One region of the Enterobacter sp. H2G27 genome, then DNA from elsewhere that is predicted to be linked to it. Evidence: predicted binding sites of a transcription regulator. Region 1 holds the regulator's gene; each other region holds the start of a gene.
What was found. Region 1 encodes PhoB, which activates phosphate uptake and scavenging genes when phosphate is short. Its sites were predicted from a motif close to CTGTCATAAAACTGNCNNAT; they were not measured.

Region 1 (10,753 bases):
CGGCAGGCGATCTTTACATTTCGATGTCGGGATCACCTGCTACGCTTGGTGCTGTTTTGTTGAAAAAACGAACTGTGCAGCGTAGTGAGCCTGTACCTGTGTGCACGATGTTGGAGTAATGGAAGGCGATAAAGATGAAGGCAACGTTGGCGATCCTCACCATTGGTGTGGTCCCTGTAAGCGAAGTGTTACCGCTCTTAACCGAGCATGTATCTGAACAACAGATAACGCATCTTAGCCTGCTGGGGAAGATGAGTCGGGAAGAGGTCATGGAGGACTACGCTGTCGAGGCGGGGGAGGATCCCCTGGCGACGTTATTAAGTGACGGTAAACTGGCGCACGTTTCACGCCAGAAAATCGAGCGCTCGCTGCAGGGCGTGATAGAAGTGCTCGATAATCAAGGTTATGACGTTATTTTGCTGATGAGCACGGCTCCCATTAAGGGGCTCACGGCGCGCAATGCGATTTTGCTGGAACCTATGCGGATCATTCCGCCGCTGGTGGCCTCCATCGTGGATGGTCATCAGGTGGGGGTGATTGTCCCCATCGAGGAGCTCATGGATAACCAGGAGGCAAAATGGCACGTGCTGGAAAAAGTGCCCTTGTACGCGCTGGCGAATCCGTTCTGGGACAGCGAGGCCAAACTCATTGCGGCCGGGAAGGAACTGCTGGAGAGAGGGGCCGATGTCCTGATTCTGGACTGCCTGGGTTTCCACCAGCATCATCGTGATTTACTGCAAAAAGCGCTGGATGTCCCGGTGCTGTTATCCAACGTTCTGATGGCTCGCCTGGCCTCGGAACTGCTCGTGTAATGATTTTGCGTGACAGGTGATGAGCATGGCCCCTATAGTGAATTTTTATTTAAAAATATAAGGGCCAGTTCATGCTTCAGAGTAACGAATACTTTTCCGGTAAAGTGAAATCCATTGGTTTTACCAGCAGCAGCACTGGCCGCGCCAGCGTTGGCGTAATGGCGGAAGGGGAATACACCTTTGGCACGGCGGAAGCGGAAGAAATGACGGTCGTCAGCGGTGCGCTGAACGTCCTGCTGCCGGGCGAAACGGAATGGAAAGTTTACGCTGCCGGGCAAGTTTTCAACGTCCCTGGCCACAGCGAATTTCATTTGCAGGTGGCTGAGCCCACCTCTTATCTGTGCCGCTACCTGAAATAAAAAATTAGCCGGGTGGCGCTAACGCTTACCCGGCCTACGTTTTGCCCGTTATCGCTGCGCTTCGCCGCCGAGACCTTCCACCAGATTCTGAATCAACGCGGCCAGCTCGCCGGTCATCAGGATGAAATCCGCGTCAAAACGCTGGGCGTAATCTTCCCTGTCGATATCTTCGTTCTGATCGCGCAGCTCGTCGCAGAACTTCAGACGCTTCACGGAGCCGTCGTCGCACATCACGAACTGGATGCGCTGCTGCCAGTCGAGCGCCAGCTTGGTGACCACTTTACCCGCTTCGATGTGTACGGCGATCTCGTCGCTGACCAGATCCTGCTTCTTCGCGCGGATCACGCCGCCATCTTCCAGCAGGGCTTTCAGCTCGGCTTCATCAAGGATCTGGAAGCCCTGGGCCGCAGCGCCGCTGCGTACCCATTCGGTCAGCGTCAGCTCGATCGGCGTTTCCAGCGCCAGTGGAACGACCGGTAAAGATCCGATGCTTTTGCGCAGCAGGGCCAGCGTATCTTCTGCTTTCTTGGCGCTGGCGCAGTCCACCATGATCAGCCCGTTGACGGTGTCGATCCACATCATGGTCTGGCTGAAGCGGCTAAAGGCGCGCGGCAGCAGGGAGTGCAGTACTTCGTCCTTCAGCGAATCTTTTTCGGTTTTTTTCAGCTTGCGGCCCTGTTCGGCTTCCAGCTTAAAAATTTTCGCCTCGAGCGCCTGCTTAACCACCGGCGTCGGCAGGATTTTCTCTTCTTTACGGGCACAGACGATAATTTGACCCGTGCTGCTGGCGTGGGTCAGTGCATCGCTTTGTGAACCCATTGGCGGAACCCAACCGGTTTTTGCCATATCCTGGCTACCGCAAGGGGAAAAGGTATAAGCGGCTAACTGTTTTTCCATCTCTTCTGCACGCAGCGAAACGTCGCGGCTGAGACGGTAAACCATCAAATTTTTGAACCACAGCATGATAATTTCCACGGCCTTGTCGTTAAATCAGCGGGCATGATAACGAATTGTCGCATCGCTTGCATTGCTAATCGGGATGCGTGCTTCTACTCTGTTGATAATCAAAATAATGAGGAGAGTCTTGTGCGTATTGGGATCGATTTGGGTGGCACCAAAACAGAAGTTATCGCACTGAGCGAGCAGGGGCAGCAGCTGTTTCGCCATCGTCTGCCAACGCCGCGCGATGATTATCGCCAGACTATCGAGACGATTGCTCAACTGGTTGAGATGGCCGAGCAGGCGACAGGGCAAACCGGGAGCGTAGGGATGGGGATCCCGGGGTCGATCTCGCCGTATACCGGCGTGGTTAAAAATGCCAACTCCACCTGGCTCAACGGTCAGCCGTTCGATAAAGATTTGAGCCAACGTCTGAACCGGGAAGTGCGTCTGGCCAACGACGCTAACTGTCTGGCGGTCTCCGAGGCCATCGACGGCGCGGCGGCAGGTGCCCAGACCGTGTTTGCCGTGATCGTCGGTACCGGCTGCGGTGCGGGCGTGGCGTTTGGCGGACGCGCCCATATCGGCGGTAACGGCACCGCGGGTGAGTGGGGTCACAACCCGCTGCCGTGGATGGATGAAGACGAGCTTAAATACCGCGCTGAAGTGCCGTGCTACTGCGGAAAGCAGGGCTGTATTGAGACGTTTATCTCCGGTACCGGTTTTGCGACCGACTACCATCGCCTGAGCGGCCAGCAGCTTAAGGGAAATGAGATTATGCGTCTGGTCGAAGCACAGGATCCGGTGGCGGAGCTGGCGCTGAGCCGCTACGAAATGCGGCTGGCGAAATCGCTGGCCCATGTGGTGAATATTCTCGATCCAGACGTGATTGTGCTCGGCGGCGGCATGAGCAACGTCGACCGGCTGTACGCCACGGTACCGAACCTGGTGAAGCAGTGGGTCTTCGGCGGCGAGTGTGAAACCCCGATCCGCAAAGCTGTCCACGGTGACTCCAGCGGCGTGCGCGGCGCGGCGTGGCTGTGGCCGGAATAAAAGCAAATAGTGTTTATTCCCTCTCCCTGTGGGAGAGGGCAAGGGTGAGGGGCACCAGAACGCACCGTTCCACCCTTCACCCCACCGCAAATTCCTTATCCAGCCTGCTATACCCCAGCCCGTTAATTTTCTTCACCTTGATCTGCACCGGAATACGCTCTTTCATCGCCTCTACGTGGCTGATCACGCCGATGGTTTTCCCGGTGGCGTTCAGTGCGTCGAGCGCATCCAGCGCCGTATCCAGCGTCTCACTGTCGAGCGTGCCGAACCCTTCATCCAGGAACAGGGAATCGATCCGCGTTTTATGACTCACAAGATCGGAAAGCGCCAGCGCCAGCGCCAGGCTGACCAGGAAGCTCTCGCCGCCTGAGAGCGTGCGGGTATCGCGAACCGCATCCGCCTGCCACGTATCCACCACTTCCAGCTCCAGCGCGTCGCTGGCCTTACGCTGCAATAAATAACGCCCGTGCAGGCGGTTAAGCTGCTGGTTAGCAAGCCAGACAAGATTGTCCAGCGTCAGCCCCTGGGCGAACTTGCGGAACTTGTCGCCGGTGCTCGAGCCGATCAGCGCGTTCAGGTACCCCCAGTCGTCTGCCTGGCGCGCGGCCTCTTCAATTTCCTGCATCAACGCCAGCTGGTGCTGCCGGTTATCGCTGTCCTGCTTAAGCTGCTGACGGATCTCACCCTGATGTGTGGTGTTCTCGCGAAGCCGTTGCGCCAGCTGCTGCAGCTGGCTTTGCAGCGCAGGAGCATCTTCGTTGAGCCCTTCCGGCCGCAGCGCCAGATGAGCCTGCAGCTGCTGATTAGCCTGCCCGGAAAGGGCCGCGGCCTGCTGTATCTGATTTTCCAGCGATTGCTTCAGCTGTTCGAGGCGACGAATAGCGTCGTCATCCAGCAGGGCGGCAAGGAACGCCTCCCGATCGGCAAAGCAGCTCGCTGCGAGCGCCGCGGTGAACTGCGTCTGCGACTGCTGCAGGCGCTCTTGCTCCAGCTTTTCCTGCTGCTGCTGCGCGGTGAGCTGGCTTTGCAGCGACACGCATTCGTCGTGGATGGCGCGCCAGTTATCAGGGATAACCGGTTCGGCCTCTTCGCTGTGCGTTTCCGGAAGCGCGTCGAGCAGCGGCTTCAGGGCGTTTATGCGTTCCTGAAGCACGCCGTGCTGCGCGTGCTTCTCCTGCCACTGCGCGAATTCAGCTTCACGGGCCTGAAGCCAGGCGCCTTCCTGACCCTCTTCAGGTGCGTTAAGTGAGAGCGCGAGCAGGACATGTTCCAGCGCCTGGCGCGTGGCAGCCTGCTGCTGCTGATACTGCCGCTCCTGCGCTTCCTGTTCGTTCAGCTGGTTTTGCAGGGTCAGACGCTGACTGAGCTGATAAAGCTGGCGCTCGTACTGTTCCTGTTCGTTCAGCCATGGCGCGATATCATCCTGAATATTCAACGCAATGTTCAGGGACGTGCAGGCCGCCATCCACTCTTTAGTGAGCGCTTGCTCTTCCTGAGAAAGCGTCTGCGCGTCGTCTGTTTCACGCTGGATCTGCTGAGTCAGGGCATTAACCTGTCCCAGCACCAGCAGGCCTTCCTCTTTAAGCGCGGCGACCTCTTTTTCCAGGGCATCACGGCGGCGCTGGTTATCCGTCAGCTCAAGCGACTGATATTGCTCAACGGCCGGATGTTCGCAGGAACCGCACAGCGGACAGGGTTTACCCGCCTCAAGCTGCGAACGGTAATGCTCCAGCTTCTTGATTGTTGCTTCGGTTTCGCACAGGGCTTTCAGGTCGAGATAGTGCTGGTTTTTTTCTTTGTACTGCTGGCGGCGCAGCGTCAGCGTTTCATTGAGTTTATTTTGTTCGGCCTGCGCCTTCTGCACGCTTTCACCGCTCTGACGCAGGCGCTTTTGCAGCGGCTGATAGCGGGCATGCAGCGACGTCAGCTGCTGGCGCAGCGTGCGTGACCGGGACTGCTGCTCCATGGCTACGCTGACTTCGTCCGCCGTTAGCGTCAGCGCATTTTCCGGCATCGCAGCCAGCCTGTTGCGTAATTCACTTATCCGCGCCGCAAGCGAGGCTAACTGCGTTATATCGCGGTTAAGCTGCGAGAACTGGGCACGCCATCCGGCGATCTCCTGCCCCAGCAGGCGATAACGCTCGTGCTCCGCCAGCCACTGCGCCAGCGCCGTCAGTTCGGTCTGAAGCTGCTCGTGGTTACGCAGGGCGGTATTGCGAATACGCGAACGCAGCGCGGTTCTGGCTTGTAAGCGAGTATTTACTTCGATAATACGCTGCTGCGTTTGCGTCAGGCGTGCGGTTTGTTCCTGCTGATGCTCCCAAAGCGGTCGAAGTTGGGCGGCGGGCAGAGCAAGCTGGAGTTTTGCCAGCTCAGGTGCTGCGTCCGCCATCGCCTGTTGCGCATGCTGCTGGAGCGCGTTGACGCGCTGTTGCTCTCTTACGAGCTCTTCATGGCGCGTAAGCCACTGAAAATCTTTCTGTTGGCTTTGCTGCTGTTCCAGCAGGATTTTCTCTTCGTCAGTAAGTGCCTGCAAACTTTGCTGTAACTGCTGCTGTTGCTCTTCACTCAACAGCACGACGCCCGCCGCCTGCGCCTCGCATTTTTCAAGCACGCTGCGGGCGGCTTTGTGTTTTTCAAACACCATGGCGGAAATCTGGCCGTAGATCTCGGTGCCGGTCAGCTCTTCCAGCAGCTCGGCGCGATCGCTCGGCTTGGCATTAAGGAAGGCGGCAAACTGCCCCTGTGAGAGCAGCATCGAGCGGGTAAAGCGGCCATAGTCCAGCCCGGTGAGCGCGGCGGTTTGCTCCAGTTTATCCGTCACTTTGTCGGCCAGGATTTTGCCATCTTCGCAGCGCGCCAGCTCAACGCGCGGTGCCTGCAGGTTGCCGTCCGGCTGGTTGCGCGCCCGGTTCTGGCTCCAGAAGGCGCGGTAGGCGATGCCTTTTACCTCGAACTCCACTTCCGCCAGGCACTCGGCGGTGTCGCGCGTCATCAGATCGTTTTGCGCCTGGGAGACCTTATTCAGGCGCGGCGTTTCGTGATAAAGCGCCAGACAGATGGCGTCGAGCAGGGTAGTTTTACCTGCCCCGGTCGCGCCGGTGATGGCAAACAGCCCGTTGCTGGCAAACGGCTCAGCGGTAAAGTCAATTTTCCACTCGCCCTTGAGGGAGTTGATATTTTTCAGGCGCAGGCTCAGAATTTTCACGCGTTTTCTTCCTCATCATTGAGCGCATGCAGGGTATGGCTGAACAGTTCGCTGAGCCTTGCGCGCTTCGTGTCGTCGATTTCCTCCTGCGAGAGCCTGCGTTCAAACACCTCTTCAACCCGAAGCTCACTGAGCGTTTCGCGTTGAGCGCTTAACAGTATTTTCTCGCGCTGCTCGCGGCTGCGGCGCACCAGTAACACCTCTACCGGCAAGTCTTCGGTCAGCGCCTGGATTTTTCGCTGCATATCGTGCAGGTAGTCGTCGGTGGTGATTTCGATATCCAGCCAGATGGGGGGATCTTGCTCGACGCCGCGCCACTGCTCCAGCTGGGCGGTAATGGCGTCGAGATCGCCCTTTAGCACCGCCAGCGGCTGGGTGACGGGCACCTCCAGCGTGTCGACGGCGCTGAGTTTTCCGTCAGAGAAGGTCACCAGATGCACGGATTTGGCTTTGCCCGTTTCGTCAAAGCTGAGCGAAAGGGGGGAGCCGCAGTAGCGGATGTGCTCGCAGCCACCGACGATCTGCGCCCGGTGAATGTGGCCGAGCGCGATGTAGTCGGCTGGCGGGAAGTTTTGCGCCGGAAAGGCATCCAGCGTGCCGATATAGATGTCGCGCACGGCGTCACTTTTACTGGCCCCGACCGTGGTGAGATGCCCGGTTGCAATCACCGGTATCGGCTGGTCACCGCGCAATGCACAAGCTTCGGCGTGCTGCTGGTGGTAATAGTCGGTGATGGCCTGCAATAAATGCTGCTGCTTTTCCGCGCCCGACAGCCCCGCCTGGCTTTGCACGATGTCCCGTGGACGTAAAAAGGGAATCGGACACAGCACCGCCCCCGGCGACCCGTCGCGTTTTTTCAGGATCTGCGGGGCGTGCCCGGCGCTGGCGACGACGGTGGTATTGAGAAACGCCAGGATGTCGCGGGATTCATTCAGCGTTGCGACGGAATCGTGGTTGCCGGCGACAATCACCAGATGACACCCTGTTTGTTGCAAATTCACCACGAAGCGGTTGTACAGCTCGCGCGCATAGCTCGGCGGCGAGCCGGTATCAAAGATGTCACCCGCCACGATAATCGCATCCACCTCGTGCGTCCGGGCCGTTTCCAGCAGCCAGCCCAGGAACGCTTCATGTTCAGCCGCACGGCTTTTGCTGTAAAAATTTTGACCCAGATGCCAGTCCGAGGTGTGAAGTATGCGCATAGCTGATCCGTGGCAAAAAAGAGAAAGCAGGATTATAAACGTTCAGAGAAGGGAAAATAACCGCTGTAATAAAACAACGGTTTGCCCGTTAACGTGGTACTGTTTTTCATAAATCTGTCATAAATCTGACGCATAATGGCGCCGAATTACAAACTTGTAACGTAAATAAGATAAGACAGGGCAAAGTATGGCGAGACGTATTCTGGTCGTAGAAGATGAAGCTCCAATTCGTGAAATGGTGTGCTTCGTGCTCGAGCAAAACGGCTTCCAGCCGGTTGAAGCGGAAGATTATGACAGCGCAGTGAACCAGCTGAATGAACCCTGGCCCGATCTGATTCTGCTGGACTGGATGTTGCCCGGCGGCTCCGGACTGCAGTTTATCAAACACCTGAAGCGTGAAGCGCTGACCCGCGATATCCCGGTTGTGATGCTCACGGCGCGCGGAGAAGAAGAGGATCGCGTGCGCGGTCTGGAGACCGGTGCGGACGATTACATTACTAAACCGTTCTCCCCAAAAGAGCTGGTGGCTCGCATTAAAGCCGTGATGCGCCGTATTTCGCCGATGGCGGTGGAAGAGGTGATCGAAATGCAGGGGCTGAGCCTTGATCCTACTTCTCACCGTGTGATGACCGGTGAAAATCCCCTCGACATGGGGCCAACCGAATTTAAACTCCTGCACTTCTTTATGACCCACCCGGAGCGCGTTTACAGCCGCGAGCAGTTGCTGAATAACGTCTGGGGAACTAACGTGTATGTCGAAGACCGGACGGTTGACGTACATATCCGCCGACTGCGAAAAGCGCTGGAACTGAGCGGCCACGATCGCATGGTGCAGACGGTCCGCGGCACGGGTTATCGTTTTTCTACCCGTTTCTGAACAATGACAGGAGTGTGACGCGTGCTGGAACGTCTGTCATGGAAAAGGCTCGTCTTTGAACTGATCTTATGCTGTATTCCGGCCTTCATTCTGGGGGCCTTTCTTGGACACCTGCCGTGGTTTCTGCTGGCGTCGGTCACCGGGCTGCTCATCTGGCATTTCTGGAACCTGCTGCGCCTCTCCTGGTGGCTGTGGGTTGACCGAAGCATGACGCCGCCGCCGGGAAGCGGCAGCTGGGAGCCGTTGCTTTACGGTCTGCATCAGATGCAGATGCGTAATAAAAAGCGTCGCCGCGAGCTGGGAAGCCTGATTAAGCGTTTTCGCAGCGGTGCAGAGTCGCTGCCGGATGCCGTGATCCTGACCACCGAAGAAGGGACGATCTTCTGGTGTAACGGCCTGGCGCAGCAGCTGCTGGGCCTGCGCTGGCCGGATGACAATGGCCAGAATATCCTCAACCTTCTGCGTTATCCCGAGTTCACGCTGTATCTGAAAAAGCGTGATTTCACCCGTCCGCACAATCTTAAGCTCAATAATGGCCGCCATCTGGAAATACGCGTGATGCCCTACAGCGATAAGCAGTGGCTGATGGTGGCGCGCGATGTTACCCAGATGCACCAGCTGGAAGGGGCGCGTCGCAACTTCTTCGCCAACGTCAGTCACGAACTGCGTACCCCGCTGACCGTGCTTCAGGGCTACCTGGAGATGATGCAGGAGCAAACGCTTGAAGGTGCGCCGCGTGAAAAAGCGCTGCACACCATGCGCGAGCAAACGCACCGGATGGAAGGCCTGGTGAAGCAGCTGCTGACGCTCTCTAAGATTGAAGCGGCGCCAACGCTCGCGCTGAATGACACCATTGATGTCCCGATGATGCTGCGGGTCGTGGAGCGTGAAGCGCAGACGTTAAGCCACAAAAAGCATCACCTGACCTTTGACGTCGACAACACGCTGAAGGTGCTGGGCAGCGAAGATGAGCTGCGCAGCGCCATTTCCAACCTGGTATATAACGCGGTGAATCATACGCCGGAGGGGACGGATATCGTGGTGCGCTGGCACCATACCCCAACGGGGGCCGAGTTTAGCGTGGAGGACAACGGGCCGGGGATTGCGCCGGAGCATATTCCGCGTCTGACCGAGCGCTTTTACCGTGTGGATAAAGCGCGATCGCGCCAGACGGGCGGAAGCGGCCTGGGGCTGGCAATTGTGAAACACGCGGTCAATCACCATGAAAGCCGTCTCGATATTCAGAGTACGCTGGGTAAAGGAACCCGCTTCAGTTTCGTTATTCCGGAACGATTAATTGCCAAAAAGATCGCCTGACGGCAGGCGTGTCATTTTACCTTTCCACGGGGCAGCCATCGCTGGCCCGTTTGCTTTGCAGTCAAGCGAAACGCGGATGAATTTTATACGGCTGGCTGTTTTTTGTTCGCATGATTAGCCATGGGTTTTTCTTATAAACAGCGTATTGTGCTGGTGCGTATTTTCATGCTGGCATATTGTTCTGGTTTTGCGATCCCACCTTGCCTTTAAACGTTATAAGCGTTTAAATTGCGCCCCAGATACTGTCAGACCGACTGTATTTGCGTGGTAAATCGAAAAACTATTCTTCTCCACGCCAGGACGGGAGCATTTCCCGCTGAAATTGAGCAAATTTTCGGCTGTATCGTCCCGTGAGGGATATCGAAAATCTCAATGTTTTCAACACCACATCCACAGGCAGTAAGGTTTTATGACCCATCACTTAAAATCGCGTGACATCATCGCGCTGGGCTTTATGACATTTGCGCTGTTCGTTGGCGCAGGCAACATCATTTTCCCTCCAATGGTTGGCTTACAGGCGGGTGAACACGTCTGGACCGCCGCGTTTGGTTTCCTGATTACTGCCGTGGGTCTGCCGGTGCTGACCGTCATCGCGCTGGCGAAAGTCGGCGGCGGTGTGGATAGCCTCAGCACCCCGATTGGCAAAGTGGCGGGCGTTCTGCTGGCAACCGTCTGCTATCTCGCCGTTGGCCCGCTGTTTGCGACCCCGCGTACGGCAACCGTGTCCTTCGAAGTGGGTATTGCTCCCCTGACCGGTGACGGTGCGATGCCGCTGTTTATCTACAGCCTGATCTACTTCGCGATCGTGATTCTGGTTTCCCTCTATCCGGGCAAGCTGCTGGATACCGTGGGTAACTTCCTGGCTCCGCTGAAAATTGTGGCGCTGATTGTTCTGGCGGTAGCGGCCATCGTCTGGCCAGCCGGCCCGATTAGCGACGCGATGGACGCCTATAAAAACGCCGCGTTCTCTAACGGCTTTGTGAACG
Region 2 (10,753 bases), 3.6 Mb from region 1:
CCGCCTGGCATTGAGGAGAAGCTCATGGCCGGCGCAAAAGAGATACGTAGTAAGATCGCAAGCGTCCAGAACACGCAAAAGATCACTAAAGCGATGGAGATGGTCGCCGCTTCCAAAATGCGTAAATCGCAGGATCGCATGGCGGCCAGCCGTCCTTATGCAGAAACCATGCGCAAAGTGATTGGTCACCTTGCAAACGGTAATCTGGAATATAAGCACCCTTACCTGGAAGAACGCGAAGTTAAGCGCGTGGGCTACCTGGTGGTGTCGACCGACCGTGGTCTGTGTGGCGGCTTGAACATTAACCTGTTCAAAAAACTGCTGGCGGATATGAAAGCATGGTCTGAAAAAGGCGTTCAGTGCGATATCGCAATGATCGGCTCTAAAGGCGTCTCTTTCTTTAACTCCGTTGGTGGCAACATTGTCGCTCAGGTGACCGGTATGGGTGATAACCCGTCCCTGTCCGAACTGATCGGCCCGGTTAAAGTGATGTTGCAGGCTTATGATGAAGGCCGTCTGGACAGACTGTACGTTGTCAGCAACAAATTCATTAACACCATGTCTCAGGTTCCAACGCTCACTCAGATGCTGCCGTTACCGGCATCAGAAGATGGCGAGCTGAAGCAAAAAACCTGGGATTACCTGTATGAACCCGATCCGAAACCGCTGCTGGATACCCTGCTGCGTCGTTACGTTGAATCTCAGGTTTATCAGGGCGTTGTAGAAAACCTGGCCAGCGAGCAGGCCGCACGAATGGTGGCGATGAAAGCCGCGACCGATAATGGCGGCAGCCTGATTAAAGAGCTGCAGTTGGTTTACAACAAAGCTCGTCAGGCCAGCATTACTCAGGAACTCACCGAGATCGTCTCGGGGGCCGCCGCGGTTTAACCAGGTTTACGAATTACGTAGAGGATTCAAGATGGCTACTGGAAAGATTGTCCAGGTAATCGGCGCCGTGGTGGACGTCGAGTTCCCTCAGGACGCCGTACCACGCGTGTACGACGCGCTTGAGGTACAGAATGGTAACGAGAGCCTGGTGCTGGAAGTTCAGCAGCAGCTCGGCGGCGGTATCGTGCGTACCATCGCGATGGGTTCTTCCGACGGTCTGCGTCGTGGTCTGGAAGTAAAAGACCTTGAGCACCCGATCGAAGTCCCGGTAGGTAAAGCAACACTGGGTCGTATCATGAACGTATTGGGTCAGCCAATCGACATGAAAGGCGACATCGGTGAAGAAGAGCGTTGGGCTATCCACCGCGCGGCACCTTCCTACGAAGAGCTGTCCAGCTCTCAGGAACTGCTGGAAACCGGTATCAAAGTTATCGACCTGATGTGTCCATTTGCGAAGGGCGGTAAAGTTGGTCTGTTCGGTGGTGCGGGTGTAGGTAAAACCGTAAACATGATGGAGCTGATCCGTAACATCGCGATCGAGCACTCCGGTTACTCTGTGTTTGCGGGTGTAGGTGAACGTACTCGTGAGGGTAACGACTTCTACCACGAAATGACCGACTCCAACGTTCTGGACAAAGTATCCCTGGTTTACGGCCAGATGAACGAGCCACCTGGAAACCGTCTGCGCGTTGCGCTGACCGGCCTGACGATGGCTGAGAAGTTCCGTGACGAAGGCCGTGACGTTCTGCTGTTCGTTGATAACATCTATCGTTACACCCTGGCCGGTACGGAAGTATCTGCACTGCTGGGTCGTATGCCTTCAGCGGTAGGTTACCAGCCTACGCTGGCGGAAGAGATGGGTGTTCTTCAGGAACGTATCACCTCTACCAAAACTGGTTCTATCACTTCCGTTCAGGCGGTATACGTACCTGCGGATGACTTGACTGACCCATCTCCAGCAACCACCTTTGCGCACTTAGATGCAACCGTGGTACTGAGCCGTCAGATCGCGTCTCTGGGTATCTACCCGGCCGTTGACCCGCTGGACTCCACCAGCCGTCAGCTGGATCCACTGGTTGTTGGTCAGGAGCACTACGACACCGCGCGTGGCGTACAGTCTCTGCTGCAGCGTTATCAGGAACTGAAAGACATCATCGCCATCCTGGGTATGGATGAACTGTCTGAAGAAGACAAACTGGTGGTAGCACGTGCGCGTAAGATCCAGCGCTTCCTGTCCCAGCCGTTCTTCGTTGCGGAAGTATTCACCGGTTCTCCAGGTAAATACGTTTCCCTGAAAGACACCATCCGTGGCTTTAAAGGCATCATGGAAGGCGAATACGATCACCTGCCAGAGCAGGCGTTCTACATGGTTGGTTCCATCGAAGAAGCTGTGGAAAAAGCCAAAAAACTTTAACGCCTTAATCGGAGGGTGATATGGCAATGACTTACCACCTGGACGTCGTCAGCGCAGAGCAACAAATGTTCTCTGGTCTGGTCGAGAAAATCCAGGTAACGGGTAGTGAAGGTGAACTGGGTATTTTCCCGGGTCACGCACCGCTGCTCACCGCCATTAAGCCTGGTATGATCCGCATCGTTAAACAGTTCGGTCACGAAGAGTTTATCTATCTGTCCGGCGGCATTCTTGAAGTGCAGCCTGGCAGTGTGACCGTTCTGGCCGATACCGCTATTCGTGGCCAGGATCTCGACGAAGCGCGAGCCCTGGAGTCGAAGCGTAAGGCTGAAGAGCACATTAACAGCTCTCATGGTGACGTGGATTACGCTCAGGCGTCTGCGGAGCTGGCCAAAGCGATCGCGAAACTGCGCGTTATCGAGTTGACCAAAAAAGCGATGTAACACCGGCTTGAAAAGCACAAAAGCCAGTCTGGATACCAGGCTGGCTTTTTTTTTCGGCCTTAATTCATGATGAAAAAGATGTAGAATTTTAAGCATCAAACGTTTTTACTTCACACTCAAACTACCGTCAGGATGCGTATGTCAAATAGTGCGATGAGCGTGGTGATCCTTGCCGCAGGCAAAGGGACCCGCATGTATTCCGATCTGCCTAAAGTGCTTCACACGCTTGCTGGAAAGCCAATGGTGCAGCATGTCATTGATGCAGCGAATGAACTGGGTGCCAATCAGGTCCACCTGGTCTACGGCCACGGCGGCGATCTTCTTAAAAAGACGCTGAGCGACGACAAGCTCAACTGGGTGCTTCAGGCTGAACAGCTGGGCACAGGTCATGCGATGCAGCAGGCAGCACCGTTCTTTGCGGATGACGAAGACATTTTGATGCTCTACGGCGATGTCCCGCTGATCTCCGTTGAAACCCTGACTCGCCTGCGTGAAGCCAAACCGCAGGGCGGCATCGGTTTATTAACCGTCGTGCTGGACGAGCCAACCGGTTATGGCCGTATCACCCGTGAAAACGGTAACGTCACGGGTATTGTTGAGCACAAAGATGCCAGCGATGAACAGCGCCAGATTCAGGAGATCAACACCGGTATCCTGATTGCCAATGGCGCGGATATGAAGCGCTGGCTGTCCAGACTCGACAACAACAACGCGCAGGGTGAATTCTACATCACCGACATCATTGCGATGGCGTATCAGGAAGGACGTGAGATTGCGGCGGTTCATCCGGCGCGTATTAGCGAAACCGAAGGGGTGAATAACCGCCTTCAGCTTTCCCGTCTGGAGCGTGTTTATCAGTCCGAGCAGGCTGAAAAACTGCTTCTGGCAGGTGTGATGCTGCGCGATCCGGCGCGTTTCGATCTGCGTGGTTCGTTATCTCACGGTCGTGACGTTGAAATTGATACTAACGTTATCCTCGAGGGTAACGTGACGCTGGGTAACCGCGTCAAAATCGGTGCCGGCTGTGTGATTAAAAACAGCATCATCGGTGACGACTGCGAAATCAGCCCGTACAGCGTGGTGGAAGATGCCCGTCTTGACGTGGCCTGTACCATCGGCCCGTTTGCGCGCCTGCGCCCGGGCGCAGAGCTGCTGGAAGGCGCTCACGTGGGTAACTTCGTGGAAATGAAAAAAGCGCGTCTGGGTAAAGGCTCGAAAGCCGGTCATCTGACCTATCTGGGCGACGCGGAAATTGGCAATAACGTGAATATTGGTGCAGGGACCATAACCTGTAATTATGACGGCGCGAATAAGTTTAAAACCATCATTGGTGATGATGTGTTCGTGGGCTCCGATACGCAGCTGGTGGCGCCTGTTACCGTGGGTAACGGGGTGACCATTGCAGCCGGAACAACCGTAACGCGCGATGTGGCCGAGAACGAGCTGGTGTTAAGCCGCGTTCCGCAGGTCAGCAAACAGGGCTGGAAACGTCCGGTGAAGAAAAAGTAACGGATTTACCCCTCTCCCCAAAGGAGAGAGGGGATCGTTCGGTGCGGTGTTTTTCTCCCTCGCCCCTTTGGGGAGAGGGCCGGGGTGAGGGGATAATATAATCCTCCCCCCACAAGCAGTACCCATAAAAATAACCCCACTCTCTACAAGGCTCGGGGCGCCCGGAAAGGGCAAATACAGGTCAGCGACAACGCAGGCATAATGCCTAAATTCGGAATCTAAAATTATGTGTGGAATTGTTGGCGCAGTTGCGCAGCGTGATATTGCTGAAATCCTTCTCGAAGGTTTACGTCGTCTGGAATACCGTGGTTACGACTCTGCCGGTCTGGCTGTCGTCGATGCAGAAGGTCATATGACCCGTCTGCGTCGTCTCGGTAAAGTGCAGATGCTGGCCCAGGCCGCGGAAGAACATCCGCTGCACGGGGGAACCGGTATTGCGCACACCCGCTGGGCGACGCACGGCGAACCGTCTGAAGGCAACGCGCACCCGCATGTGTCTGAACACATCGTGGTGGTGCACAACGGCATTATCGAAAACCACGAACCGCTGCGCGAAGAACTGAAAGCGCGCGGCTACACTTTCGTCTCAGAAACTGACACCGAAGTGATTGCTCACCTGGTGCACTGGGAGCTGGAGCAGGGCGGTACACTGCGTGATGCGGTGCTCCGTGCTATCCCTCAGCTGCGCGGTGCGTACGGTACGGTGATCATGGATTCCCGCGATCCGTCAACGCTTCTGGCCGCGCGTTCCGGTAGCCCGATGGTTATCGGTCTGGGCATGGGTGAAAACTTTATCGCCTCTGACCAGCTGGCGCTCCTGCCGGTTACCCGTCGCTTTATCTTCCTCGAAGAGGGTGATATCGCGGAAGTGACCCGTCGCAGCGTGACCGTCTTCGATACTAAAGGCGAGCAGGTGAAGCGTCAGGAGATCGAATCGAATCTGCAGTACGACGCGGGCGACAAAGGCGCTTACCGTCACTATATGCAGAAAGAGATTTACGAGCAGCCAAACGCCATCAAAAACACCCTGACCGGGCGCATTAGCCACGGTGAAGTGGATCTGAGCGAGCTGGGCGCAAACGCGAACGAACTGCTCAGCAAGGTCGAGCATATTCAGATCGTGGCCTGCGGCACCTCCTACAACTCCGGTATGGTTTCTCGCTACTGGTTTGAATCCCTGGCGGGCGTGCCGTGCGATGTGGAAATCGCGTCTGAATTCCGCTATCGCAAATCTGCGGTGCGTCGTAACAGCCTGATGATAACCCTTTCCCAGTCCGGCGAAACGGCGGATACGCTCGCAGCGCTGCGTCTGTCTAAAGAGCTGGGCTACCTGGGCTCTCTGGCCATCTGTAACGTCCCGGGCTCCTCGCTGGTGCGTGAATCCGATCTGGCGCTGATGACTAAAGCGGGCACCGAAATCGGCGTGGCTTCAACCAAAGCGTTTACCACGCAGCTGACCGTTCTGCTGATGCTGGTGGCGAAGCTTGCGCGTCTGAAAGGTGAAGATGCGTCCGTTGAGCATGACATCGTTCATGGTCTGCAGGCGCTGCCAAGCCGTATTGAGCAGATGCTGTCTCAGGACAAACGCATCGAAGCGCTGGCGGAAGATTTCTCTGACAAACATCACGCCCTGTTCCTGGGTCGTGGCGATCAGTATCCGATTGCGCTGGAAGGCGCACTGAAGCTTAAAGAGATCTCCTACATCCACGCGGAAGCCTATGCGGCAGGCGAGCTGAAGCACGGCCCGCTGGCGCTGATTGACGCGGATATGCCGGTCATCGTTGTGGCACCTAACAACGAACTGCTGGAAAAACTGAAATCTAACATCGAAGAAGTGCGTGCCCGTGGCGGTGTTCTGTACGTCTTCGCCGACAAAGATGCCGGTTTTGTCAGCAACGACAACATGCACATCATCGAGATGCCGCATGTGGAAGAGGTGATTGCACCGATCTTCTATACCGTTCCGCTGCAGCTGCTGGCTTACCATGTGGCGCTGATCAAAGGCACCGACGTTGACCAGCCGCGTAACCTGGCGAAATCAGTTACCGTAGAATAATCCCTTCAGGCTCCACCCTCGGGTGGAGCTTTTTTATCCCGCCCGGTTTGTTTTTAATCAATCCTGTCTCGTTTTTAATAATGACAATTTGTCATCTTCAGCTACTTTTTTCAGTGTCACATAAAGAAAATATTTCTGAAAACGTATTGTCATAAAAGTGGCTAACACGATGAAAATTAAGCTTTATTGTGTGGTATTTTAAGTTAAATTTTCATTGTCATAAAACTGTCATAATTCGTACATTTATCTGTCACCTGTTTGTCCTATTTTGCTCATCGTAGCCACTAAACAACGATTTATGAAAATCTTGCAGGAGACATTATGAAAGTTATGCGTACCACTGTCGCAACTGTTGTCGCCGCGACCTTATCTCTGAGCGCGTTCTCTGTATTTGCAGAAGCAAGCCTGACTGGCGCTGGTGCAACCTTCCCTGCGCCGGTGTATGCCAAATGGGCGGATACCTACCAGAAAGAAACCGGTAACAAGGTTAACTATCAGGGTATCGGCTCCTCCGGTGGCGTGAAACAAATTACCGCGAACACGGTTGATTTCGGCGCATCTGACGCTCCGCTGTCTGATGATAAGCTGGCTCAGGAAGGCCTGTTCCAGTTCCCTACCGTGATCGGTGGCGTGGTCCTGGCGATCAACCTGCCGGGCGTGAAGTCGGGCGAGCTGGTGCTGGACGGCAAAACGCTGGGTGACATCTACCTGGGCAAAATCAAAAAATGGGATGACGAAGCGATCGCTAAGCTCAACCCAGGCCTGAAGCTGCCTTCTCAGAACATCGCCGTGGTTCGCCGCGCGGATGGTTCCGGTACGTCTTTCGTGTTCACCAGCTACCTGGCGAAAGTGAACGAAGAGTGGAAATCTAAAGTCGGCTCCGGCTCAACCGTTAACTGGCCTACCGGTCTGGGCGGTAAAGGTAACGACGGTATCGCCGCGTTCGTACAGCGTCTGCCTGGCTCCATCGGCTACGTAGAGTATGCGTACGCGAAGCAGAATAACCTGTCCTACACCAAACTGGTGTCTGCCGACGGCAAACCGGTTAGCCCGACCGAAGAGAACTTTGCTAACGCTGCCAAAGGCGCTGACTGGAGCAAATCCTTCGCGCAGGATCTGACTAACCAGAAGGGCGAAGGTGCATGGCCAATCACCTCTACCACCTTCATCCTGGTGCACAAAGAGCAGAAGAAACCTGAGCAGGGCGCTGAAGTGCTGAAGTTCTTCGACTGGGCATACAAAAACGGCGGCAAACAGGCTAACGCTCTGGATTACGCCACCCTGCCGGACAACGTGGTTGAGCAGATTCGTGCTGCATGGAAAACCAACGTGAAAGACAGCAGCGGTAAAGCGCTGTACTAACAGGATATATTTAACGAAGATGGCGGGTGGCGCTGCGCTTACCCGCCCTACGGTTTAAGCTGTAGGCCCGGTAAGCGTCAGCGCCACCGGGCATATTCGTAAAAACGTCTCAAACAGAAGAGTAATTTATGGCTGCAACCAAGCCTGCATTTAACCCTCCGGGTAAAAAAGGTGACATGATTTTCAGCGCGCTGGTCAAACTGGCTGCGTTGATTGTGCTATTGCTGCTGGGCGGCATTATCGTGTCTCTGATTTTCTCCTCCTGGCCGAGCATCCAGAAATTCGGTTTCTCCTTCCTGTGGACCAAAGAGTGGGACGCGCCGAACGACATCTACGGTGCTCTGGTGCCGATTTACGGCACGCTGGTAACCTCGTTCATCGCCTTGCTGATTGCGGTTCCGGTGAGCTTTGGTATTGCCCTGTTCCTGACGGAGCTGGCGCCAGGCTGGCTGCGTCGTCCGCTGGGTATTGCCATCGAACTGCTGGCAGCTATTCCGAGTATCGTCTACGGCATGTGGGGCCTGTTCATCTTTGCCCCGCTGTTCGCTACATATTTCCAGGAACCGGTGGGTAATGTCCTTTCTGCCATTCCGTTTGTGGGGGCCCTGTTCTCTGGCCCGGCTTTCGGTATCGGCATTCTGGCGGCAGGTGTGATCCTCGCCATCATGATAATTCCGTACATTGCGGCGGTCATGCGTGATGTGTTCGAACAAACGCCGGTGATGATGAAAGAGTCGGCCTACGGTATCGGCTGCACCACCTGGGAAGTTATCTGGCGCATTGTCCTTCCGTTCACCAAAAATGGGGTGATCGGGGGCGTGATGCTGGGCTTAGGTCGTGCGCTGGGTGAAACCATGGCGGTCACCTTTATCATCGGTAACACCTACCAGCTCGACAGCGCGTCGCTCTACATGCCGGGTAACAGTATTACCTCGGCGCTGGCGAATGAATTTGCGGAAGCGGAATCCGGGCTGCACGTGGCGGCGCTGATGGAGCTGGGTCTGATTCTGTTCGTTATTACCTTCATTGTTCTGGCGATTTCAAAGCTGATGATTATGCGCCTCGCTAAAAATGAGGGAGCGCGCTAATGGCTACTCTCGAAATGCAAGCTACCGCTGAACTGGCGGAATCCCGCCGCAAGATGCAGGCCAGACGCCGCATGAAAAACCGCATTGCCCTGACGCTCTCAATGGCGACTATGGCATTCGGCCTGTTCTGGCTGGTCTGGATCCTCTTCTCGACAATCGTTCGTGGGATTGACGGAATGTCACTCTCGCTGTTCACCGAAATGACGCCGCCGCCGAACACGGCGGGCGGTGGCCTGGCGAATGCGCTGGCCGGCAGCGGGTTGCTGATCCTCTGGGCGACGGTCTTCGGCACGCCGCTGGGCATCATGGCGGGCATTTACCTGGCAGAATACGGTCGTAAATCCTGGCTGGCGGAAGTGATTCGCTTCATTAACGATATTTTGCTGTCAGCCCCGTCTATCGTGGTGGGTCTGTTCGTTTACACCGTTGTTGTAGCGCAGATGGAACACTTCTCCGGCTGGGCGGGTGTGATTGCCCTGGCGCTGCTGCAGGTGCCGATTGTGATTCGAACCACCGAGAACATGCTGAAACTGGTGCCGGACAGCCTGCGTGAAGCGGCTTATGCACTGGGTACGCCGAAATGGAAGATGATCTCTGCGATTACGCTGAAGGCGTCCGTATCCGGGATCATGACCGGTATCCTGCTGGCGGTTGCGCGTATCGCGGGTGAAACTGCGCCGCTGCTGTTTACGTCCCTCTCCAACCAGTTCTGGAGCACGGACATGATGCAGCCGATCGCCAACCTGCCGGTGACGATCTTTAAATTTGCGATGAGCCCATTCGCGGAATGGCAGCAGCTGGCCTGGGCCGGGGTGCTGATCATTACCCTTTGCGTACTGTTGCTGAACATTCTGGCGCGCGTCATTTTCGCGAAGAAGAAACACGGTTAATTTTTTACGGCGCGGCAGCTCGCGGCGCCGAATGAGGAAATGAGTCAATGAGTATGGTTGATACTGCCCCGGGTAAGATTCAGGTTCGTGATTTGAACTTCTACTACGGCAAATTCCATGCCCTGAAGAACATCAACCTGGATATCGCGAAGAACCAGGTCACGGCATTTATCGGTCCGTCCGGCTGTGGGAAATCCACGCTGCTGCGTACCTTTAACAAAATGTATTCGCTCTATCCGGAGCAGCGCGCTGAAGGGGAAATCATCCTCGATGGCGAAAATATTCTGACCCAGGCTCAGGATATCGCCCTGCTGCGCGCCAAAGTGGGAATGGTGTTCCAGAAACCCACGCCCTTCCCGATGTCCATTTATGACAACATCGCCTTTGGCGTTCGCCTGTTTGAAAAGCTCTCCCGCGCCGATATGGACGAGCGCGTGCAGTGGGCTTTGACCAAGGCCGCATTATGGAACGAAACCAAAGATAAGTTGCACCAGAGCGGTTACTCTCTCTCCGGTGGTCAGCAGCAGCGTCTGTGCATTGCGCGCGGTATTGCGATTCGCCCGGAAGTGTTGCTGCTGGATGAGCCGTGTTCAGCGCTGGACCCGATCTCAACCGGTCGTATTGAAGAACTGATCACCGAGCTGAAACAGGATTACACCGTGGTTATCGTGACCCATAACATGCAGCAGGCTGCACGTTGCTCCGATCACACGGCGTTTATGTACCTGGGTGAATTGATTGAGTTCAGCAACACGGACGATCTCTTCACTAAGCCCGCGAAGAAACAAACCGAAGATTATATTACTGGCCGCTACGGTTGATTTGCCTTAGTGCATGTGGAGAAACCATGGACAACCTCAATCTTAATAAACACATTTCCGGCCAGTTCAACGCAGAGCTGGAAAGCATTCGCACCCAGGTGATGACCATGGGCGGTATGGTCGAGCAGCAGCTTTCTGATGCGATTACGGCGATGCACAACCAGGACAGCGAGCTGGCGAAACGCGTCATTGAAGGCGACAAAAACGTCAACATGATGGAAGTCGCTATCGACGAGGCCTGCGTGCGCATTATCGCGAAACGTCAGCCGACGGCGAGCGACCTGC
Region 3 (10,753 bases), 2.1 Mb from region 1:
CGTGGCGGCACTGGTGTGCGCAGTTTGCCGATAAGCCGGCCCTGAGTCTTAACGACGAGACGCTTACCTGGCAACAGCTGCGCGCGCGCATTGACCGCCTTGCGGCGGGCTTTCACCGTCAGGGCGTGGAGGAGGGCGACGGCGTGCTGCTGCTGGCCCATAATCATCCGCACACCCTGCTGGCGTGGCTGGCGCTGCTCCAGTGCGGGGCGCGTATTCTTCCCGTGAATCCGCAGCTGCCGCGCCCGCTGCTGGACGTGCTGCTCCCGCAGATGACGCTGCGCTTTGCGCTGGTACTGGATGGCAGCTATGACGGTCTTCCTGCCCTGAGCATGCGCGAGACCGCCGATGCGTATTGCGCTGCGTGGCAACCGGCGCGGCTGGCGTCCATGACGCTGACCTCCGGCTCCACCGGGCTGCCGAAAGCGGCGGTCCATACCTGCGAGGCCCATCTTGCCAGCGCGCGCGGCGTTTTGTCGCTGATGCCCTACGGTGAAGACGACGACTGGCTGCTTTCGCTGCCGCTGTTTCACGTTTCCGGCCAGGGGATTTTATGGCGCTGGCTGCAGGCCGGCGCGCGGTTAACCGTGCGCGAGAAACAGCCGCTGGCGGAGTCGCTGTGCGGCTGTACCCACGCCTCGCTGGTGCCAACCCAGCTCTGGCGTCTGCTTAATGCACACCAGCATGTTGCACTGAAAGCGGTGCTGCTGGGCGGGGCGGCCATCCCTGTTGAATTGACCGAACAGGCGCGAGAACAGGATATACGCACCTTCTGCGGCTACGGCCTGACCGAGTTTGCCTCTACCGTCTGTGCGAAAGAGGCGGACGGCGAGCCGGACGTGGGCTATGCGCTGCCGGGCAGAGAGGTTCAGGTGGTCAACGGGGAAGTCTGGATCAGGGCGCAAAGCATGGCCTCAGGCTACTGGCGGGATGGCGAACTGATTCCGCTGACCAACGCGCAGGGATGGTTCGCCACACGCGATAGCGGCGAATGGCATAACGGACGTCTGACGATCCTGGGCCGCATGGACAACCTCTTTTTTAGCGGCGGAGAAGGGATCCAGCCGGAATCGCTGGAGCGCGTTATCGCCACGCACCCGCAGGTTAACCAGGTGTTTATTGTTCCGCTGGACGACGCCGAGTTTGGGCAGCGTCCGGTGGCGGTGGTGGAGTGTGAGCCGGGAACGGATATCACCTGTTTACCTGACTGGGTGAGGGATAAGGTGGCGCGTTTTGAGCAACCCGTCCGCTGGCTGCTGTTGCCGACCGAACTCAAAAATGGCGGTATTAAAGTCTCGCGCCGCGCGTTGCAGCAGTGGGTGAACGCATCGCTGAAGGGATAATAGCCGTTTCAAATAGTTACAATCTGATGACCTGCCGCACGCAGAGTGCTTGATCCCCGGGAGACTCCGGTTAAAATCTCGCGGTTTTGGGACTTCTTTATAATAATTGTGCGGGATCACGACAATGAAAAAAGCGGCATTACTGGGCTTCGGCCTGATGGTTGTATCTGCGGCGGCTAACGCCATCAGCATTAACGGCTCGGCGGGTCAGGATTATACCCACCTGGGCTTTGGCATGGGTACCGAGACATCCGGTCTGGCGATGACCGGCGGCTGGACGCATAATGATGACGACGGCGACGCGGCCAGCCTCGGCCTGGGTCTCAACGTTCCTCTTGGCCCGTTCCTGGCGACCGTCGGCGGTAAAGGTATCTATACCAACCCAAATGACGGTGACGAAGGGTACGCGGCTGCAGTGGGCGGCGGCCTGCAGTGGAAAATTGGCGACAGCTTCGGCCTGTTTGGTGAGTACTACTATTCGCCAGATTCCCTCTCAAGCGGTATCGAAAGCTATGAAGAGGCCAACGCCGGCGCGCGCTGGACCATCATGCGTCCGATTACCATCGAAGCGGGCTATCGTTATCTGAACCTGGCCGGTAAAGACGGCAACCGCGACAACGCGCTGGCCGACGGCCCGTACGTGGGCGTCAGCGCAGGCTTTTAATCACTCCGGCGCGGCATTCTGTCGCGCCAGTTTCTCTCTTATCCACCCCGCGTTTGCGTTATAGTGTTTTGACCAAATAAGCGGGAGAACATAATGATTAACGTGGAGATGTTATCCACCGGCGACGAAGTGCTGCATGGACAAATTATTGATACCAATGCAGCCTGGCTTGCCGATCTTTTCTTTGAGCAAGGATTACCGTTAACGCGCCGCAATACGGCGGGCGACAATCTTGAGTCACTGGTCTCTATTCTGCGTGAACGCAGTGAGCACTGTGACGTGCTGATTGTGAACGGTGGGCTCGGCCCTACCAGTGACGATCTCAGCGCGCTGGCCGCCGCGACCGCAAAAGGCGAAGGGCTTGTGCTGCACGAGGCGTGGCTTTCGCAGATGGAGCGCTTTTTCTCCGAACGTGGCCGCGTCATGGCCCCCAGCAATCGCAAACAGGCTGAAATTCCCGCCAGCGCCGAGCTGGTTGATAACCCGGTGGGTACCGCGTGCGGATTTGCCATGCAGCTGAACCGCTGCCTGATGTTCTTCACGCCGGGCGTGCCCTCAGAATTTAAAGTGATGGTCGAGCAGCAGATCCTGCCGCGCCTTCGCGATCGTTTTACCCTGCCGGAACCGCCGCTGTGTCTGCGTCTGACCACCTTTGGCCGCTCGGAAAGCGATCTGGCCCAAAGCCTCGATCACCTTCCGCTGCCGCCGGGCGTGTCCATGGGCTATCGCTCCTCCATGCCGATCATTGAACTTAAGCTGACAGGTCCGGCCGAGCAGAAAGAGGCGATGCTGGCGTTGTGGCCCGAGGTGCAGCGCGTGGCTGGCGAAAGCCTGATCTTTGAAGGTCCGGAAGGGTTGCCCGCGCTGATTGCGAAGCAGCTGCAGGCGCGTCAGCTCAGCGTGACCTTAAGCGAGCAGTTCACCGGTGGCCTGCTGGCACTTCAGCTGTCGCGCGTCAACGCGCCGCTGCTGGCCAGCGAAGTGGTGCCGTTCCAGCAGGAGACCCTGGCGCAGACCGCCCGCTGGGCGTCCGAGAGAAGGGTGAAGCATTTTGCCGGTCTGGCGCTGTTCGTCGGCGGGCTGGATGAAGAACACCTCAACTTCGCGCTGGCGACGCCCGAGGGCACCCACGCCCTGCGGGTAAAAATGAGCATTACCCGCCACAGCCTGGCGGTGCGTCAGGAGGTGTGCGCCATGATGGCGCTGAACATGCTGCGCCGATGGCTGAATGGCAAAGAGGTGGCCAGCGAGCACGGCTGGATTAACGTGGTTGAGTCGCTGTTCGTGGAGTAACGCCTGTGCCGGGGCCTTTCGCCCCGGCCATGTTCAGCCGAGCGCCTTTGCCAGCAGCGTAATCGGATGTTCGCAGCGCTTGCTGGTGGACATCTCAATCTGCCATTTGCAGGTTTCGCAGTCCGTCACCACAATATCCGCGCCGCTCTCCTCAATCTGACGAAACAGCGGGGCGCCAATCGCCTGCGACGTTTCGTAGTTTTCACGCTTAAAGCCGTAGGTTCCCGCAATCCCGCAGCAGCGCGAGTCCAGCACCGTCAGCTCCAGCCCCGGGATTAACCGCAGCAGCTCCAGCGTATAGAGCGACCAGCCCATCTTCTCCATATGACAAGGTGTGTGATACACCACCTTCAGGGGTAATTCCCTCAGCGGCAACGTCTGCCCGCTGTCCAGCTTGCGCCACAGGAAACGTGTCGCCAGCTCGATGTGCTCGCGTAGTCCGGTGTTGTCCACGTCCAGCAGATGCGGGTACTCATCGCGCAGGGTAAAGGTACAGGTGGAAGAGGTCGCCAGCACCGGAATACCTTTATCGACAATCGCTTCGTGCAGGGAGGTGACATTGCTCTGAGCCTGCCTGCGCGCTTTATCGGTAAACCCGTTGGCGATCAGCGGTACGCCGCAGCACTTCTCTTTGTTCAGTAGCTGAACGCCCGTTCCCATGGCGTTCAGCACCTTCAGCAGGTCTTTACCCAACTGCGGGTGGTTGTAGTTCACGTAGCAGCCGTGGAAAAAGGCCACCTGCTCGGCGTACTGAGCCTGTTTCGCCGCGACGGATTTATACCAGCGGCGGAAGGTTCCGTGAGAATATTTCGGCAGGCTGCGGTGATGGTCTATCTTCAGCGTGGCATCCAGCAGCTGGCGCACCGGTTTGAGAGAGGTCGCGGCATTCACCAGCGGGGCAAACGGCGTAGAGACGCTGCCCATCAGATCGGTATGGCTCAGAATCGCGTCCCGCAGCGACGGCTTTTGCGCGCTGTAGCGTGCCCGGGCGCGCTGGATGATATCGCCGATTTTCACATCTGACGGGCAGGCGACTTCGCAGCGTTTGCAGTTGATGCAGTATTTCAGCGCTTCATCATACAGTTTGCCGTCCTTCAGGCGCAGACGCTCGCCGTCCGGTCCGGCCTGCTTTGGTCCGGGATAGCGTGGGTTCACGCCGCTGACCGGGCAGACGGTGGTACACACCGTGCATTTGATGCAGCTTTCAAAACGGGTATCGTTCATTGTTCTGCCTCCGTGCGCTGGCTAATCTGCTCTGCCACATACAGCGCCGTGACGGCGCAGACTCCGCCACCGCACCCCTGAGCAATAGGATCGTACCCGCCCAGCAGCGAGCCGATGGCAAAGAGATTACTGATGGGGTTACCGGCAAGCTGCGGGTGTAACCAGTTATCGACAATCACGCCGAACTGCTGCCATGGCTGCGGCGAGAAGAAATCACTTTGATACCAGTCCGCGCGGGAGGCACGCTGGCGAACATCCAGCCCCATAATAGCTTCCCGGATACCCTCCCGGCTGCTCAGCAGCCCGTTGCTGAAGAAGCTGCCGCTTGCCAGCACCGTATAGCGCGCACGAAGCGGAATATCGTCGTGGTTGCGCGTCCAGATTTCGCTCACCGCGCCGTCGGTCAGGGTGATTTTTTTCACCTCATCACCCGCCATCCACACGCCGCCCTGCGCGACAAACTGGCGCTGGAGCTGGGTATGCAGACGAATGCCGGGTACGGACGGAGGCAGCGTTGGCAGCAGGCCGAGCGAGCAGGGCAGACGATCCGATAGCCAGCGCCAGAGCCGGTTGTCGCGTAAGCCAAAGCAGGCGGGCATCAGCAGGGCGTCACAGCTGTCGCTGAGGGGCCTGAGCGCGTCATACAGCAGCGGCCATTTGTCCTCGTTATCCAGAAATCGGGCGATATTCACCGCGCGAAACTCGCTCGGGTTATCGCGCAGGACATCAAGCTCAGGTAGCTCTATCTCTGCCGTTTCGGCATAGATCCCCTGGCGGCAAAGCGACGCCGCCGCGAGATGGGGCTGAAAATCCAGAAAACCGCTAATACCCACGACCCGGACGCGCGCGGCATTGAAGGGGGCAACGGGCACCTCCTCCGGGCTGAGCCAGGCAGAGCGTAAGGTACCGAGCGGCGTGACGCGCTGGTGATTGAGCCGGGCGCTCCCCTTCAGACGCGCGCCGCAGTCCGCCAGCAGCGCTTCGGTTTCCAGCGCAAAGCGGTCAACGTTGTGCGCGCCAATCAGGTGATAGGGGTGCTCCGGCGGCAGCTTATCGCGGTACGTTTCGTCCACCAGATCCAGCGAGCCCGACGAGAAGTGCAGGGCGCTCTGGCCCCGTGTGATAATGGCGCAGCGCAGCCCCTGCCTGGTGAGCCTGATGCCGCAGAGCAGGCCTGCCAGCCCGCCGCCGACGATTACGGTATCAAATTTCATCGCGTTGCTCCTTCTCAAGACCGCAAAGCCCCTGGTAGACCCAGCGGGTAAATTCGCTTTCGCGCAGGGCATCGCCCCAGGCGACAGGCTGGATGCCTTTCCAGCGCTCGTTTAAAAACGCGCTGAGCTGATCGAGCGACTGGGTCGCGGTGGTGGTATGAAAGCGCTGCAGCAGTCCGGCGGCACGACAGGCGCACAGCTCGCCCTGACAGGTACCCATTCCCACGCGGGTGCGGCGGCGAAGATCGAGCAGGCTGTTAACCGTCAGATTTTCCACCGCGTACTGCACCTCACCGGCGGTGACGGCTTCGCACTCGCACACCAGGCTGCGGCTCAGGCGCCCTTCACCGAGCCACTGCGGCGTTCTGTCGCCGTGGCGGTAAATAGCGGATCCGCGCAGCGGCGCGGGCAGGGAGATGATTTTTTGCAGCGTTTTTTCGGTGGACTGACGCGAGCCGGGCAGGGGTTGTTCTGCCGTCACGCACCGTTCGGTATTGCCCAGCTTGCGGCAGACGGCATCGGTCGCCCACTCGGCCATCAGGCGGTAGGTCATCAGCTTGCCGCCGGTGATGGTGATAAACCCATCCAGCCCGTCACGCCCGGCGTGATCGAGCAGCACGATGCCCCGGCTGACGTTACGCCCGCTCGGATCGTTATCGCTGGCGACCAGCGGACGCACGCCTGCGTAGGCGCGCAGAATACGCGTCTGCGCCATCACCGGGGCCAGTTTTTCCCCTTCACGCAGCAGGATGTCGACCTCTTCAGCGGTCACGCGGTTATAGTCAATCTCGCTATAGTCCACGTGGGTTGAGGTCGTACCGATTAATGAGATGGTGTCGCCCGGCACCAGAATATCGGCATCTGACGGTTTGCGGCAGCGGTTAATGACGTGGTTATTGATGCGGTGGTCGAGGATCAGCAGCGAGCCTTTCGCCGGGAACATGCGCACCGACAGGTCCGCGTATTCCGCGATGCGCTGCCCCCAGATCCCCGCTGCGTTGACCACCACGGCGGCATACAGCTCGCTGTGTTCATTATATTGCTTATCAAGGATCCGCACGCCGCAGATACAATGACCTTCACGGATAAGCCCGGTCACTTCGTGTCCGGTCAGGATGTGAGCGCCATGTTCGCGGGCGTCCAGCATGTTGGCGGCAGTCAGGCGGAAGGGGTCAACGGTGCCGTCAGGCACTTTGACCGCGCCGATAAGCGCCGGGTTAACCGACGGTTCCAGCCGCCGCGCCAGAGCCGGATCCATGGCCTCAGCCTGAATGCCCGCTGCACAGCAGGCGGTAATAAAGGTGTCCTGAAAGGTGAGGTCATCTTCGGGAAGAGTGATAAACAGGCCGTCAGTCGGCTCAATGCAGTGGCGGGCGATACGCTTGAGGATCTGGTTTTCAGCAATACATTCGCGCGCGGATTCAGCGTCGGTGACTGCATACCGGGCGCCGCTGTGCAGCAGGCCGTGGTTACGTCCGGTTGCGCCCGTGGCGATATCATGGCGTTCCAGAAGCGTGACGCTTAAGCCGCGAAGGGCGCAGTCGCGCGCGATCCCGGCGCCGGTTGCGCCACCACCAATGATTATCACATCACTATAACGAGGATCGTGACTGGTCATTGTTTACCCTCTATGTTCGTTTTTTATCATTTAGCCATATTAATTTTGTGGTTTGTTTGATTTCGAACATAAACGCGCGGAATTCGAAAGTGAAACGTGATTTCATGCGCTTTTTTGCGCATTCTGTCATATTTCTGTAACAATCTGTGCGTTGATTCACAGTAACAATCACCGTGATTTCTTAACATCCCCGCCTCTGGAATTCAGGTGCGAGCCACCTGCTCATTCATTTCAAGGCCACGGAGGCTGTTATGCTCAGTATCTTCAAACCTGCGCCGCACAGGGCGCGTCTGCCAGAGGCAGAAATAGATCCGCTCTATCGCCGTCTGCGTTGGCAAATCTTCCTGGGGATCTTCTTCGGGTACGCGGCGTACTACCTTGTACGTAAAAACTTCGCGCTCGCCATGCCGTATCTGGTGGAGCAGGGCTTTTCCCGTGGCGATCTGGGGTTCGCGCTGTCGGGGATCTCCATCGCCTACGGTTTTTCCAAATTCATCATGGGTTCCGTGTCGGATCGCTCGAATCCGCGCGTGTTCCTGCCCGCCGGTCTGATCCTGGCGGCAGCGGTGATGCTGTTCATGGGCTTTGTGCCGTGGGCAACCTCCAGCATTGCCATCATGTTCGTGCTGCTGTTCCTCTGCGGCTGGTTCCAGGGGATGGGGTGGCCGCCGTGCGGGCGTACCATGGTGCACTGGTGGTCCCAGAAAGAGCGCGGCGGCATCGTGTCGGTGTGGAACTGCGCGCATAACGTGGGCGGCGGTATTCCGCCTCTGCTGTTCCTGCTGGGGATGGCCTGGTTCAACGACTGGCATGCGGCGCTTTATATGCCTGCCTTTGGCGCCATTCTGGTGGCGATTATTGCCTTCGCCCTGATGCGCGACACGCCGCAGTCCTGCGGCCTGCCGCCGATTGAAGAGTACAAAAACGACTATCCGGATGATTACAGCAAGGAGCACGAAGAAGAACTGACCGCGAAACAGATCTTCATGAAGTACGTGCTGCCGAACAAGCTGCTGTGGTACATCGCGGTCGCGAACGTGTTCGTTTACCTGCTGCGCTACGGCATCCTCGACTGGTCGCCAACCTACCTGAAAGAGGTGAAGCACTTCGCGCTGGATAAATCCTCTTGGGCCTATTTCCTGTATGAATATGCCGGGATCCCGGGCACGCTGCTTTGCGGCTGGATGTCGGACAAAGTGTTTAAAGGCAACCGCGGCGCGACGGGCGTCTTCTTTATGACGCTGGTGACCATTGCTACCGTGGTGTACTGGCTCAACCCGCCGGGCAACCCATCAGTAGATATGGCCTGCATGATCGTCATCGGCTTCCTGATTTACGGTCCGGTGATGCTGATCGGTCTGCATGCCCTGGAGCTGGCGCCGAAAAAAGCGGCGGGCACGGCGGCGGGCTTTACCGGCCTGTTCGGCTACCTGGGCGGTTCGGTCGCGGCGAGCGCCATCGTGGGCTACACCGTTGACTTCTTCGGCTGGGACGGCGGCTTTATGGTGATGATCGGCGGCAGCGTGCTGGCGGTACTGCTGCTGATTGTTGTGATGATCGGTGAGAAACGTCACCACGCGGAAGTGCTGGCGCGTCGTCAATAAGGAGCTTAGCGATGAAATTTACCCAACTTGCAACCGGCCTGCTGCTGGCGGGCCTGATGACAGGCTCCGCGCTGGCGGCGGATAAAATTGTTATTGCCCACCGCGGCGCCAGCGGCTATCTGCCGGAGCATACGCTGCCGGCGAAGGCGATGGCCTATGCGCAGGGTGCGGATTACCTGGAGCAGGATCTGGTGATGACGAAGGACGACCAGCTGGTCGTCCTGCATGACCACTATCTTGACCGCGTGACGGACGTGGCGGATCGTTTTCCGGACCGCGCGCGCAAAGATGGCCGCTTCTATGCCATCGACTTCACGCTGGCGGAGATCCGTTCCCTGAAGTTTACCGAGGGCTTTGAGATTGAAAACGGCAAGAAGGTGCAGGTCTATCCGGGACGTTTCCCGATGGGCAAATCTGACTTTCGCATTCATACCTTCCAGGAAGAGATTGAGTTTGTTCAGGGGCTGAACCACTCAACCGGTAAAAACATCGGCATCTATCCGGAAATCAAAGCGCCGTGGTTCCACCATCAGGAAGGAAAAGATATTGCCGCGAAGACGCTCGAGGTGCTGAAGCAGTACGGCTACACCGGCAAGAAGGACAAAGTTTACCTGCAGTGTTTTGATGCCGCCGAGCTGAAGCGCATCAAAACCGAGCTGGAGCCGAAGATGGGGATGGATCTCAATCTGGTGCAGCTGATTGCCTATACCGACTGGAATGAAACCCAGGAGAAGCAGCCGGACGGGAAGTGGGTTAACTACAGCTACGACTGGATGTTTAAGCCGGGCGCGATGAAGCAGATTGCGCAGTACGCCGACGGCATCGGGCCGGATTACCACATGCTGGTGGCGGAAGGCTCAACGCCAGGTCACGTGAAGCTGACTGCGATGGTGAAAGAGGCGCACGCCAGCAGGATGCAGGTGCACCCGTATACCGTGCGTGCAGACCAGCTGCCGCCATATGCCACGGACGTGAATCAGCTTTATGAAGTGTTGTATAAGCAGGCGGGCGTGGACGGACTGTTTACGGATTTCCCGGATAAAGCGGTGACGTTCTTAAAATAGAAAAAAGGGCCGTAAGGCCCTTTTTTACATCTCGATCTCTATATCGCCTTTTGCCCGGCAGCAGCAGGGCAAAATTTCCCCTTCGTTGATAAAGGCCAGCGGCTCGGTCAGCCAGTCCACCTGGCCGGCGACCAGGCGGCAGCGGCAGGAGCCGCAGTAGCCGGAACGACACTGGTACTCTACTTCTACCTGATGCGCCTCAAGCGCCACCAGCAGAGAAGGGTGCTCCTCCCGACACATCACCTCAGTGCCGGAAAGACTTAACGTGACGCGTGACATCAGAGCTGGAAGTTGCTCAGGTCGTCGGTGTTGACTTCAGAATCAATCTGACCGACCAGATAAGAGCTGACTTCCACTTCCTGCGGCGCAACCTGCACGTTATCGGACACCAGCCAGGTGTTGATCCACGGAATCGGGTTAGAGCGCGTCTGGAACGGAAGGTCGAGACCAACAGCCTGCATGCGGATGTTGGTGATGTACTCAACGTACTGGCACAGGATGTCTTTGTTCAGGCCAATCATGGAGCCGTCGCGGAACAGGTAGTCTGCCCACTCTTTCTCCTGCTGAGCGGCCAGCACGAACAGGTCGTAGCACTCCTGCTTGCACTCTTCAGCGATTTCCGCCATCTCCGGATCGTCCGTACCGCTGCGCAGCAGGTTCAGCATGTGCTGGGTGCCGGTCAGGTGCAGGGCTTCATCACGGGCAATCAGACGGATGATTTTGGCGTTG

Region 2: the regulator PhoB is predicted to act here: its motif matches at 6,522-6,541, upstream of pstS (phosphate ABC transporter substrate-binding protein PstS).
Region 3: the regulator PhoB is predicted to act here: its motif matches at 7,480-7,499, upstream of glpT (glycerol-3-phosphate transporter).

Annotation. Positions count from the first base shown of each region.
Region 1 is NZ_JBSVSI010000001.1:714,781-725,533, forward strand. Features, by position in the region: gene ACW9E7_RS03335 (AroM family protein) at 135-812, shown strand; gene ppnP (pyrimidine/purine nucleoside phosphorylase) at 884-1,171, shown strand; gene rdgC (recombination-associated protein RdgC) at 1,220-2,134, opposite strand; gene mak (fructokinase) at 2,258-3,163, shown strand; gene sbcC (exonuclease subunit SbcC) at 3,240-6,371, opposite strand; gene sbcD (exonuclease subunit SbcD) at 6,368-7,573, opposite strand; gene phoB (phosphate response regulator transcription factor PhoB) at 7,761-8,450, shown strand; gene phoR (phosphate regulon sensor histidine kinase PhoR) at 8,472-9,767, shown strand; gene brnQ (branched-chain amino acid transporter carrier protein BrnQ) at 10,177-10,753, shown strand, end outside.
Region 2 is NZ_JBSVSI010000001.1:4,283,339-4,294,091, forward strand. Features, by position in the region: gene atpG (F0F1 ATP synthase subunit gamma) at 25-888, shown strand; gene atpD (F0F1 ATP synthase subunit beta) at 920-2,302, shown strand; gene ACW9E7_RS20405 (F0F1 ATP synthase subunit epsilon) at 2,323-2,742, shown strand; gene glmU (bifunctional UDP-N-acetylglucosamine diphosphorylase/glucosamine-1-phosphate N-acetyltransferase GlmU) at 2,881-4,251, shown strand; gene glmS (glutamine--fructose-6-phosphate transaminase (isomerizing)) at 4,478-6,307, shown strand; gene pstS (phosphate ABC transporter substrate-binding protein PstS) at 6,629-7,669, shown strand; gene pstC (phosphate ABC transporter permease PstC) at 7,798-8,757, shown strand; gene pstA (phosphate ABC transporter permease PstA) at 8,757-9,647, shown strand; gene pstB (phosphate ABC transporter ATP-binding protein PstB) at 9,695-10,468, shown strand; gene phoU (phosphate signaling complex protein PhoU) at 10,495-10,753, shown strand, end outside.
Region 3 is NZ_JBSVSI010000001.1:2,852,870-2,863,622, reverse strand. Features, by position in the region: gene menE (o-succinylbenzoate--CoA ligase) at 1-1,343, shown strand, start outside; gene ACW9E7_RS13495 (YfaZ family outer membrane protein) at 1,468-2,007, shown strand; gene ACW9E7_RS13490 (nicotinamide mononucleotide deamidase-related protein YfaY) at 2,101-3,300, shown strand; gene glpC (anaerobic glycerol-3-phosphate dehydrogenase subunit GlpC) at 3,334-4,524, opposite strand; gene glpB (glycerol-3-phosphate dehydrogenase subunit GlpB) at 4,521-5,738, opposite strand; gene glpA (anaerobic glycerol-3-phosphate dehydrogenase subunit A) at 5,728-7,356, opposite strand; gene glpT (glycerol-3-phosphate transporter) at 7,608-8,960, shown strand; gene glpQ (glycerophosphodiester phosphodiesterase) at 8,972-10,024, shown strand; gene yfaE (class I ribonucleotide reductase maintenance protein YfaE) at 10,049-10,303, opposite strand; gene nrdB (class Ia ribonucleoside-diphosphate reductase subunit beta) at 10,303-10,753, opposite strand, start outside.